3 regions of the Vibrio sp. R15-SG3-ISO1B genome follow, and region 1 is predicted to be linked to each of the others. Evidence: predicted binding sites of a transcription regulator. Region 1 holds the regulator's gene; each other region holds the start of a gene.
The links. The regulator CRP, encoded in region 1, controls carbon source genes, mostly activating them, when cyclic AMP is high. The targets are predictions, from matches to a motif close to TGTGANNNNNNTCACA.
Positions count from the first base shown of each region.

Region 2: ectA (diaminobutyrate acetyltransferase) is a predicted target of CRP. The motif match lies at 2,400-2,415, and genes of this name have one in related genera.
Region 3: AC6R0S_RS17610 (NupC/NupG family nucleoside CNT transporter) is a predicted target of CRP. The motif match lies at 1,807-1,822, and genes of this name have one in related genera.

Region 1 covers NZ_JCBDGG010000041.1:69,274-73,534, forward strand. Annotated here, with positions in the region: gene AC6R0S_RS12260 (hydrolase) at 1-358, shown strand, start outside; gene AC6R0S_RS12265 (YheU family protein) at 413-625, shown strand; gene AC6R0S_RS12270 (phosphoribulokinase) at 720-1,589, shown strand; gene crp (cAMP-activated global transcriptional regulator CRP) at 1,847-2,479, shown strand; gene AC6R0S_RS12280 (DUF1338 domain-containing protein) at 2,659-3,459, opposite strand; partial or broken gene astD (succinylglutamate-semialdehyde dehydrogenase) at 3,579-4,261, opposite strand, start outside.
Region 2 covers NZ_JCBDGG010000010.1:58,598-62,858, forward strand. Annotated here, with positions in the region: gene AC6R0S_RS03375 (ectoine synthase) at 1-383, opposite strand, end outside; gene ectB (diaminobutyrate--2-oxoglutarate transaminase) at 449-1,714, opposite strand; gene ectA (diaminobutyrate acetyltransferase) at 1,743-2,300, opposite strand; gene AC6R0S_RS03390 (tetratricopeptide repeat protein) at 2,573-3,394, shown strand; gene gloA2 (SMU1112c/YaeR family gloxylase I-like metalloprotein) at 3,391-3,777, opposite strand; gene AC6R0S_RS03400 (nitroreductase family protein) at 4,012-4,261, shown strand, end outside.
Region 3 covers NZ_JCBDGG010000055.1:57,152-61,412, reverse strand. Annotated here, with positions in the region: gene AC6R0S_RS17615 (XapX domain-containing protein) at 1-133, opposite strand, end outside; gene AC6R0S_RS17610 (NupC/NupG family nucleoside CNT transporter) at 399-1,661, opposite strand; gene AC6R0S_RS17605 (TatD family hydrolase) at 1,867-2,640, opposite strand; gene AC6R0S_RS17600 (DUF5363 family protein) at 2,640-2,807, opposite strand; gene yaaA (peroxide stress protein YaaA) at 2,857-3,630, opposite strand; gene AC6R0S_RS17590 (alanine/glycine:cation symporter family protein) at 3,724-4,261, opposite strand, start outside.

The sequences.
Region 1 (4,261 bases):
CGAGCTCGATCTCTCTTATCAAAGCATCAAACGGGTCACTAAACTGATGGAGTTTGATGACCTCATCACAGCTCCCCTCCACGGTTTTAAAGACGCGCAAGACTACTACCAGCGCTGCTCTGGGATCCGTCGCCTGAAAGAGATCCGTCTGCCGACACAAATCATCCACGCCAAAGACGATCCGTTTATGACGCCCGACGTCATCCCGAAATTTGTCCTGCCAGACAACATCGACTACCGCCTGTTCGATCAAGGCGGCCACGTCGGGTTCCTCACTGGCAGCGCCATCAAACCGCGCTTTTGGTTGGAAGAGGCGTTGCCGGCGTACTATGAATCCCTAAGCGTTTCGAATCGTTAGCCCTTTCGGCATAATAGCCGCCTTCAACTTTCATCATAAATGAATGAGGTATTTATGATCATCCCTTGGCAACAGATCGCCCCTGACACCCTAGACAACCTGATCCGTGAATTTGTACTGCGTGAAGGGACGGACTATGGCGAGCAGGAAATCTCTCTTGACGAGAAAATCGCCCAGATCCGTCAGAGCTTGGTGAGTGGTGACGCGGTGGTGGTCTATTCAGAGCTGCATGAGAGCGTGGATATTCAACTCAAATCAAAGTTTTAATATTTCCAGTGCGTTAAAAAACGCCATACCGTGATCAATCAATAGAACATGCTATATTGGTCATCATTTGACAAGGAATAAGACAAGGTTTGTCATGTCAGCAAAACACCCCATTATTGCCGTAACGGGCTCTTCCGGTGCGGGCACAACCACGACCTCTGAAGCGTTTCGCAAAATGTTTAACATGATGCGCGTGAAACCGGCTTGGGTGGAAGGGGACAGTTTCCACCGCTTTACGCGCCCAGAAATGGATGTCGAGATCCGCAAAGCGCGCGAGCAAGGACGCCACATCAGCTACTTTGGTCCGCAGGCGAACGACTTCCCTGCGCTGTCTGAGTTTTTTAAGCAGTATGGCAATGAAGGCACAGGGCAAATTCGTCGCTACTTGCACACCTTCGATGAAGCCGTGCCCTACAATCAAATGCCGGGTACCTTCACGCCGTGGCAAGATTTGCCGGAAAATTCTGACGTGCTGTTCTACGAAGGACTGCATGGCGGCGTGGTGGATGGTGAGGTCAACGTCGCCCAACACGTCGACTTTTTGATTGGCATGGTACCGATTGTGAACTTGGAGTGGATTCAAAAATTCGTCCGTGACACGCGCGATCGCGGTCACTCACGCGAAGCGGTAATGGACTCGATTGTCCGCTCGATGGATGACTACCTCAACTACATTACCCCGCAATTTTCGCGCACCCACATCAACTTCCAACGCGTGCCGACCGTCGATACGTCCAACCCACTTAACGCTAAAGGCATCCCAAGTTTGGATGAAAGCTTTGTAGTGATCCGCTTGCGCGGCATCAAACAGGTCGACTTCCCATACCTGCTCGCTATGATTGATGGCTCTTTCATGTCGCGCCACAACACTATTGTCGTGCCGGGGGGTAAGATGAGTTTTGCGATGGAGCTCATCGTCAGACCTATCCTACAGCAGCTTATCGAGACGGGTAAAATTGGCTAGAGATCAGTCCTAAGACCCGTTTACTTGTCATACCGTGATCATGTGCACATTTTTGCGTAAACAATCACCAACTTGACACGATTAAAATCAAGAAATCCCTTTTGAAAAAGGCTACTATTTGTAACCGAAACAAAGATGGCTTGCAGCATTGAATAAGTGCTCTTATCCTAAAAAGCCTTGTTCAAGGCTTCGCGCCTTTTACTGGCGCGACAAAAATGGAAAGCGGCAAGCGTACCCTGCAGAGGAAGTGAGATATTATGGTTCTAGGTAAACCTCAAACCGATCCAACATTAGAGTGGTTCCTGTCACATTGTCATATTCATAAGTACCCATCAAAAAGCACATTGATCCACGCCGGTGAGAAAGCAGAGACGCTTTACTACATCGTCAAAGGCTCTGTGGCGGTACTGATTAAAGACGAAGAAGGTAAGGAAATGATCCTTTCTTACCTAAACCAAGGTGACTTTATCGGTGAACTTGGTCTATTTGAAGAAGATCAAGAGCGTACCGCTTGGGTTCGCGCTAAATCACCTTGTGAAGTTGCAGAGATCTCATTCAAGAAATTCCGTCAGCTTATCCAAGTCAACCCTGACATCCTGATGCGTCTATCTGCGCAAATGGCAAGCCGCCTACAAGTGACGAGCCAAAAAGTCGGTGACCTCGCCTTCCTAGACGTGACAGGCCGCATCGCGCAGACGCTACTTAACCTAGCGAAACAGCCAGATGCCATGACGCACCCAGACGGCATGCAAATCAAGATCACGCGTCAAGAGATCGGTCAGATTGTCGGCTGTTCACGTGAGACCGTTGGCCGTATCTTGAAGATGCTTGAAGAGCAAAACCTGATCTCCGCCCACGGTAAAACCATCGTCGTCTACGGCACGAGATAGGTGATTATTAGAGGCGAGTTCCTAGTGACGAGTTCCTAGAGAAAACCTTTAAAGATTAAGAAAGCCACCCTGTTTTACCAGCGGTGGCTTTTTATTTACCAGGACCTAGCCCCATCACCCACTACCTATTACCCATCACCCATTTAACCAGCCCCCCTCTAGGAACTAGCAACTAGGCACTAGGAACTTCCCCCATCCGTACTCTCAAATATCTTATCCGCTGACGCCGCGACAAACCCTGGGTAGAGCTCACCATTACTCATCGGATAGCGTTTGGCGAATTCGTAGAAGCCGCCTGGGATCACTTGCGTACCGTCACTAAAGCTCACCTCGACTTTGTCTGCCATGGTGGACGATTGCTCAAGCAGTACCTCTGGTGAGCCTTTCACTTCGCCACCCGACTCATTGATGACAAAGCCCGCTTGGCGCAGGTGCTCATTCACCGCCGCGACCTCGTCAAATGCCTTGAGCTGATTAACGCTTACGGTGAAATGGTTGGCCCCATAGCCGTGCGCCGCAAGCCATGCTGCGTACTCACTCTCTTGGGCGAGGGTTTGAAAATCTTCATAGCTGAGATCCCACAAACGGCCCGCATACAAAAACTCATGGCTTTGCAGTGCGTATGCCTCCACTTGTGCCACCAGCTTGCTGACAATGCGTTGCAGCGGCGCTGAGCACTCTTCGACTTTCAGCTCACTGATGAACACTTTTGGCAACGTCGGATCGGCGTGCTCGTAGTGCTTGGCGACCAAGTGTTTGCTCTCAAACAGGTAGTCACCGCACGCTTGGTAACCTAGCGCAATAAATGGCGCAGCCAATGTCTCGATACCGAGCGGCGCAATGTTAAAGGTGCGCAGCGCAATATGGTCATTGATCAGCGGCTCATCTTCTTCTAAAAGCTGATGAACCTTGGCCGCTTGAGGACATAGACGGGAAATATAGTCTTGCCACAGTAAATCGAACAGTTGAGCAGGCGTCATAACGTCTCCATGTTAATCGTGAAGCTGAATCGTAAAGCTGGTTCTTTAAAAGAATGGCTTAATCACAAACCTAGCAATGAATCGAACACCTTGGGCTCCAAGCGAGCCCAAGGTGCGTCTTACAGTTCTACACCCGGGCTTAACGTCTCAGGCAGCAAGGTGTGCTCGCCTTCCATCGACGCCATAGGGTAAGCGCAATAATCCGCAGCGTAGTAAGCACTTGGGCGAAGGTTGCCCGAGGCGCCCGGTCCGCCAAACGGCGCATCGCCACTTGCCCCAGTTAATTGGCGGTTGCGATTGACGATCCCTGCACGAATGTGGTCAACAAAGTAGGCCCACTCATCATCATCGGTGGACACCAGCCCAGCAGAGAGACCAAAGCGGGTGTCATTGGCCAGCTCAACGGCGCGCTCAAGACCTTGATAACGCACCACTTGCAGCAGCGGGCCAAAATACTCTTCATCTGGCAGCGCTTCGATGGCCGTGACATCAATAATCCCCGGAGTGACAAACGCCGCCTCGCCCGCTTTCGCTTCCACCAAGCTCACACCACCAAGGCTCTGCAAGTTCGCCTGTGCGTTGAGGATAAAGTGTGCCGCAGCTTTCGAAATTTGTGGGCCCATAAAAGGCGCTGGCTCTGCAAACGGCTGATCGACGCGCAGCTTGCGTGTGGCCTCAACCAAGCGATTGACCAAGGCATCGCCTTTGTCGCCCACAGGCACATAGAGACGACGTGCGCAGGTACAACGCTGCCCGGCACTGATAAAGGCCGATTGCAAAATGGTGTAGACCGTCGCGCCCA
Region 2 (4,261 bases), on a different contig from region 1:
TCTGCGATGGGATAGACCCCTTTTTCATCATGCACTTCTGCGCCTGTCAGTGGCGGGTTGAAGACACAGGCCATCACCATGTCGGCCCCTTTGTAGGCGCGCAGATAATGCTCATCGTGCTTATCGAGGATGTACAATGTGCCCGGCTCAATGTGGTATGTCTTACCACCGACGACTTCAATTTCACCTTTACCGCTCATGCAGTAGACAGACTCCAAGTGGTTTTTGTAGTGAATGTGCGTTTCGCTGTCTTCGTAAATCGTCGTGATGTGGAAAGAAAAACCCATGTTGTCGTCTTTGAGCAACATACGCACGCTTTCCCAATTATCCGTCGCGATACGACGTTCACTATCACGACATTCATCTAAGGTTCTGACTATCATTCTCTGTTCCTTTTCATTTTCTTTTTCTGCCAACCGAATGGGGTCGGTACGACGTTGTTTTGAGCTTAAGACGCTTGCTTAAACTGCTTAACCGCGACCCGTTGAACCGCCTCTTCAAAGATGCGCAGACCTTGTTCTAATTCTTCTTCTGTGATGGTCAGTGGGCAGAAAAACTTCACCACTTCATCGTCAGGTCCTGCTGTCTCGATCACCATGCCGAGCTCAAAGCAGTGCTTAGCAATCTCGCTGGCAATGTCGCCGTTGACACACTCAATACCCTGCATCATGCCGCGACCTTTCACTTGCTCAAACAAGTTAGGGTGACGCTTCAAGCTGCGAGTAGTCACTTGCGTCACTTTGTCGGCGCAGTTTTTCACGTGGGCTTCAAACTGTGGATCGGCCCAGTAGGTCTCAAGCGCTTTCGCTGCGGTGACGAAAGCATGGTTGTTACCTCTAAACGTACCGTTGTGCTCACCAGGCTTCCAAATATCCAGTTCCGGACGCAGCAGTACGACCGCCATCGGTAAGCCGTACCCACCAATCGACTTCGAGAGCGTCACGATATCTGGGGTGATCCCTGCAGGTTCGAAACTAAAGAAGGTGCCCGTACGGCCACAGCCCGCTTGAATATCATCAACAATCAAGAGAATACCGTTGGCTTTACACAGTGCGTCGAGTTTTTGTAGCCAAGCGTTAGAGGCCACATTCAACCCCCCTTCACCCTGTACGGTTTCAAGCAGTACAGCGGCAGGTTTGTCCATACCGCTTGAGTTATCTTGCAGCATGGTTTCAAACAGTTTTAAGCCATCAATATCGGCATAACCATCAAACGGAATACGCGTCACTTGGCTCTGCATTTGGCCCATTTCTTGACGATGATGCTGGTTACCCGTTGCAGCCAGTGCCCCAGCAGTACAGCCGTGGAAACCGTTGGTAAAGGCGACAATCGAGCTACGTCCTGTCACTTTACGCGCCAATTTGAGCGCGGCTTCTACCGCGTTTGTGCCCGTTGGGCCAGTAAACTGCAGTTTGTAATTGAGTTCACGCGGCGCAAGGATGATGCGATTAAACGCGTCAAGGAACGCCGCTTTGGCGGTGGAGTGCATGTCTAAACCATGCGTGATGCCATCAGATTCGATGTACTCCAACAAGGCCATTTTTAGTACCGGGTTGTTGTGGCCATAGTTCAATGAGCCCGCACCGGCTAAGAAATCGAGATAGCGCTCGCCCCCTTCAGTTTCTAGCCAGCAACCTTTGGCTTTGGTGAATACCACCGGAAAGTTGTTTGAATATGAACGTACTTTTGATTCTTGCTTATTAAAAATATCCATAATAAGACCGTTTGGGTTCCTCAATTATTTATTGGGACGAGTGTGCGTGAGCACGAGAAAGTGGGATGCGATACAAATACTCAGTATCGTGCTCCCCTTTAAAATGGGTGTTTTGGTCCAAGAAAACCGAAATCTCACCGCGCTTGCCATGACGTTTGTCCAGCTTTTCGAACAACATCCACGACGCCGTATTGTTCTTTGTTATCGTCGTTTCTATCGCGTTGATGTCGGACAAGGTGTCGCGAGCGAGCAGGCGGTCTAACATTTTCGAAGCGATGCCTTTACCTCGGTGATCGCTCGATACCGCCACTTGCCAAACAAACAGCACATCTGGCTGTTGTGGCTTGCGGTAGGCAGAGATAAATCCAGCCACCTCATCATCAATCTCAACCAAAATGCAGGTGTCCGCAAAGTGGGTAGACTGAAGAAAGTTACAGTACGAAGAGTTAACATCCAGTGGCGGACAATCTTTGATGAGTTGGAAAATCTGGTCGCCATCGGTATCACTCGGCTCTCTAAACCGCCACGTTGGGCGTTGGGGTTGTGTAATTTCCGGATACATAACCCAGGGCGCTGACGTAATCATGTGCAGATACATTTCCTTTGAACTCTAATTAAATTCGCCATTATTATGAGCAAAATCGGGCACCAAAAATCAAATCTGGCGCCGAATCAACCGCATTTTTGTGATTAAAATCACATAAATCCAAATTGCACATAAAGTTTAACAATGGTTAGTGCACTAAATTATTTCATTCGGAGTATCATGTCGCGCGCGTCTATGATTAACTAAGCTTATATTTATCTTAAGTGACTCGATTGGAACCCCCGATGATTCGAACCCTAATTAGTTTTCTCATGCTCCTCTCACTGAGTTTCCCTACCCTCGCGGAGCAAGAAAAATACTCCGACTCCGAGATGCTCGATCGCCCGCTAATGGAGCGCTATATCCTCGATGAGCTCAAAGCTCTGCGCCAAGACCAACAAGATTTAGAGCGCCGCTTGGTGGTTCAAATTACCGACCGAGAGCTCGAAGTGGCCGACAAATCCCTCAACTATGCCAACGTCACCGTGACCTACTTTTTCTACATCATCGCCGGTGTCGCGTCGTTGATTGCCTTTGTTGGTTGGCAATCTCTGCGAGAGTTCAAGCACAACACCAAAGACATGGCCGACAAGCGACTCGATGCGATTGCCAAAGAGTACGAGAAGAAATTCAGTGCACTGGAACGCGATCTAAAACGTAAGACGCGCGTGATCAGTGAAAACAACAAAGAGATTGAGAAGATCAATGAAATCCACAACTTATGGCTAAGAGCGCAAAGTATGCCGACCGCCGAGCAGCGAATTGATGTGTATGATGAGATCTTGACCATGCGACCGGGCGATCTTGAAGCGCTGACCTACAAGGCGGATGCAGCGATGGAAATTCGCGAGTACCACTGGGCGTTGAGTCTGTGTAATCGTGTCCTTAACCTCGACAACAATAATGGCCCTGCACTCTATCAGCGTGCTTGTGCCTACTCTCGTTTGGGGATTGAAGAGCAGGCAATTCTGGATTTGGAATTAGCGATTGAATCAAGTCCTTCGATTCGAGAATTGATCAATACGGAGCCGGATTTGGAGGGGCTACATGGCAACCCACGCTTTGATGCCCTGCTCCTCGATGAGCACCACTAAGCTTGATAGATTTCCAGCGGTAAACCATCGGGATCTTGAAAGAATGTGAAGGCTCTACCTGTGAACTCATCCACTCGGATGGGTTCCACCTCTACCCCTTGCTCTGTTAAATATTGCCCGTACGCCTCAACGTCATCCACCACAAAGGCTAAATGACGCAATCCTCGCGCTTCAGGTCGGGTTGGTCTTTCAGGCGGTGATGGAAAGGAAAAGAGCTCAATTTGACCACCACCAGGCAAAGCCAAATCCAGTTTGTAGGAGGCTCTTTCCGCTCGATAGTTTTCCGCGATCACTTCAAATCCTAACACCTGAGTGTAGAACGCTTTCGACGTCGAATAGTCAGAGCAGATAATGGCGACATGGTGGAACCCTTTGATAGACATCAGTCATTTTTCCTTATTTTTTTCAGTGTCCTAGAAAGATTATGGACGATTGCGTCCAAAGTGATTGGACAGGATGACACTTTTTCCATTCATAGACCGCGCTTATAGTAACGCCATCGCTTCGCTGCCTCAACGCAGCGCAGAAAACCTTTTGATAAGCGGGCCAAGTGGTGGTTGACCATTGTGAACATCAGCCCTAGTCATCAGTACAACATAGACAATTTAGGAGCCAACATGACTCACCCAATCATTCAAGATTTGAACTCTCGTTACACCGCGAAAAAATACGACCCGAGCAAACGTATCTCGGCAGAAGATATGGCGGTGATCAAAGAAGCATTGCGTTTATCGGCCTCGTCAATCAACTCTCAACCTTGGAAGTTCATCATTGTTGAGTCTGACGAAGCGAAGCAGCGTTTTCATAATACGTTCGCGAACATGCACCAATTCAACCAACCGCATGCGACCGCGGCCTCACACACCA
Region 3 (4,261 bases), on a different contig from region 1:
CACCACCAAGATAAACGCCCACAATTCCCATCACTCCCGGTAATACTGGAGGTGCTGGAATGGGCAGCTTGATGGCGGAAAACAGGATTCCGACAACAAAGCCCGCTAAGGTCGCGAGAATCACATCATTCATCAGTTTAGGCCTATTTTCTTTACACCTATACAGTATAGATATTTATCGCAAAACTGTAGTCGCACACAGAGCGCAAACGGTTTGTATCTCAAAAAAGATCCGGCTTAACGATTGCTGAGTTTTATCCACTGCACAAACGTTATGAATCTTGTTGTCTGGACACACTCCAGACCTTTAAACAACGAAAAAACCCCGTAGTACATAGCAAGCTATGCAACTACGGGGTCTTATAAAACGGCGTCTATATAATCTATCGCTTCTTAAATTAGAAAGATAGGAAGAAGCCAGCGATGGTTGCTGCCATCAAGTTAGACAGAGTACCTGCTGCGACCGCTTTCACACCCATACGAGCGATGTCGTGACGACGGTTTGGCGCTAGACCACCTAGACCACCTAGTAGAATCGCAATTGAAGAAAGGTTTGCGAAACCACATAGCGCGAACGAGATGATAGCGGCTGTCTTAGTCGACATCACTTCACCGGTTGCTGGTACAACTTGAGCTGCATCACCAACGTAAGGAACGAAGTTTAGGTAAGCAACGAATTCGTTCACCACCAGTTTCTGACCGATGAATGAACCCGCTAGCGTCGCTTCTTCCCAAGGCACACCAATTAGGAATGCAAGTGGTGAGAAGATGTAACCTAGAAGAATTTCTAGTGTCAGTTCAGGCATACCGAACCAACCGCCAACGCCACCTAGGATGCCGTTGATAAGAGCAATAAGGCCGATGAACGCAAGTAGCATTGCACCAACGTTAAGCGCAAGCTGTAGACCGACAGACGCACCGCCAGCTGCTGCATCGATAACGTTAGCAGGCTTGTCGTCACCACCGTCGATGTCCGCGCCTAGATCGTCATTTGGCGTGTCAGTTTCAGGTTTGATGATTTTAGCGAACAGTAGACCACCTGGTGCTGCCATGAATGATGCAGCAACAAGGTACTCTAGAGGTACACCCATTGAAGCGTAACCAGCAAGTACACCACCTGCTACAGACGCTAGACCACCACACATCACTGCAAATAGCTCAGACTGAGTCATTTTAGGTACAAACGGACGAACCACAAGTGGTGCCTCAGTTTGACCTACGAAAATGTTCGCTGCTGCAGACATAGACTCGGCACGTGATGTACCCAGTGCTTTTTGTAGACCGCCACCAAGAATCTTGATAACCCACTGCATCACACCGATGTAGTAAAGTACAGAAATTAGCGCAGAGAAGAAGATTAGCGTCGGTAGTACTTGGAAAGCAAAGATGAAACCGATACCGTCAACTGAGAAGTTAACTAGGCTGCCGAATAGGAAACCAGTACCGTCTTTACCGTAGTCGATCACGTTTTGTACACCAGCTGAGAAACCAGCTAGAAGATCACGACCCCATGGTACGTACAGAACGAAACCACCGATGATGAATTGGATAGCAAAAGCGCCACCCACAGTTCTTAGATTGATAGCTTTGCGGTTATCAGACAGTAGAAGCGCGATAGCGATCAAAACTGCCATACCGACTAGGCTCATAAACAGGCTCATAGTTTATGACTTCCTTATTAAGTTATTTGTTGGCGTGTTACAAAATGGAGCTCAAAAGCACGAGCAATTATACTCATCCGTCCACCGATAAAGTAATGCCGCGTTCACAGTTTCTGATAAGATTCACCACTCGTTCACTCGTAAGTGTGACAAAGATCGCAACTAAAGTTCATAGGAATCATAAAAAGCACATTTTATTTAGAATTCATTCACAAATAGACAGTGCCAAAAAGCTGTTTTTCCAAACGTTTTCCGCAACCGTTTGCTCACAACTCTGCTTCAGTTGCGCCAATGTCGTTAACACTTGGGGTAAACGCTTAGGATGATTGGCTTGGCCTTGATACCCTGACAACGGCATGTCGGGCGCGTCGGTTTCCAAAACAAGATGGTCGATGGGCACCTGCGTCACCGCTTGACGCGTCTTATTCGCTCTTGGGTAGGTAATCACTCCGCCCACACCGATGTAGAAACCGTGCTCAACAAATTGCATCGCTTGTTGATAGCTGCCGGAAAACCCATGCAAAATCCCACCGTAGTGAAAACGGTGCTGCTTAAGCAGTTGCAACAAGCGGTGATAGGTTTTTCGCCCGTGAAGAATCAAGGGCCGCCGCAGGTTCTTGGCCACGCTGATCTGCGCCTCAAACACCGCTTCTTGTCGCAGAGCGTCGACATCGATCATGGCGTCTAAGCCGCACTCTCCGACCGCGACACACACTGAGCCTGCCGACTCACATTGAGCTTCTAGGCGACTGACCTCAATCAATGAGTCGGTGTGAACAAAATAGGGATGGCACCCCAAACTGACGTACAAGCTCGTGTGCTGGTGAGATAGCGCAATAAGATCGCTCCAATTGCTTTCGCCAATCGCAGGAACAAGAAAACGCTCGACTCCTTGCTCACTGGCTTCTTGCAATGTTGCCCCCAATTGAGCCTTAAATGGGGCAAAATCGAGATGACAGTGAGTATCAAAAAGGCGCATTACTGCTGCGCCTTTGAAGTGGGTGATGAGGACGAAGTGGCAGCGTCGCTCTGCCTTGCATCCTCAGATCGGTACGGCACGCAACTGCGCTTTTGCCCAGGAGTAAGGCCCATCGAGTGGCACCAAGCGTCGTAGCGCTCAAGCCAATGTTTTAATCTCTTCCACATGTGCATGACTCCCCTGCCCGATGCTAGCAACGATGACCACTCGCCTTCACTACTGCTCTTCACGTTTGAAGACTAACTCAGTCGCGCTCGACTCATCCTCAGCAAAGGTGTACCCCGCCGTGTTGAACTGGGTCAAATCCGCGACACTCTCGATGCGGTTTTCGATAATAAAACGCGCCATCATGCCGCGCGCTTTTTTGGCATAAAAGCTGATCACTTTATATTGGCCGTTTTTGCAGTCTTTAAACACCGGCGTAATCACCTGCGCATCCAAGTTCTTTTGCTTAACCGCCTTAAAATACTCATTGGAGGCTAGGTTGACCAAGACGTTGTCCCCTTGTTCGGTGATCGCTTGATTGAGCTTGTCGGTAATCACATTCCCCCAGAACTGATACAAGTTGGTGCCTTTCTCATTGGCAAGCTTAGTCCCCATTTCAAGACGGTATGGTTGCATCAGGTCAAGCGGCTTAAGCAGACCATAAAGGCCAGACAGCATACGTAAATGGCGCTGAGCGTACTCGAAATCCGCCTCTGTGAGTGTCTGGGCATCAAGACCTGTATAGACATCGCCTTTGAACGCCAAAATCGCTTGGCGGGCATTGTCGAGTGTGAATGTCTCGCTCCACTCTTGGAAGCGGCCAACGTTCAGATCGGCGATTTTGTCACTGACCTTCATCAAACTCGCCACATCGGCTGGCGTCAGTTTACGGCACACCTCAATCAACTGCTTGGAGTAGTCAATTAACTCAGGCTGTGTGTAGGTTTCGGTCACCAAGGGTGATTCGTAATCTAAGGTTTTCGCTGGAGAAACGACGATTAACATGACTTTACTCTTATTGATTGTTTACCTTAGGGTACAAAAAAAGCCGTGCAATGTCTGCACGGCTTTATGAATCATTTCAATAGTATTCAGCTATCAATTCTTTTCTTTTTGATCCCAGATGCCATCTTCAAGCTGAGATTTCAACTCTGGGAAATCATTGGCATCAAAGGTCGGAACTTTGCCTTCATTAAGCTGACGATTGTAGTCTTTTGCTAGCTTAACCACAGTACCAGAGAGCAAGATAATCGCTACTAGGTTCACCAGTGCCATTAAGCCCATTGATGCATCGGCCATATCCCAAACCACTGGCAGCGCTGCCACAGAGCCAAACATCACCATACCCAGAACCACGATACGGAACAGGCCAAGGCCCGCCTTGTGATTGTGCTCTAGGAAGATCAGGTTAGTTTCTGCGTATGAGTAGTTTGCAATGATCGAGGTAAACGCGAAGAAGAAGATTGCTACAGCAACAAAGATCCCACCCCAATCACCCACTTGTGAGCTTAGCGCGCGCTGAGTCAGCTCGATACCTGTCACCGCCGTTTCAGTACCTAGGTACTCACCCGACATCAAGATGATCGCTACCGTTGCTGAACAGATCACAATGGTGTCCATGAATACGCCCAACATT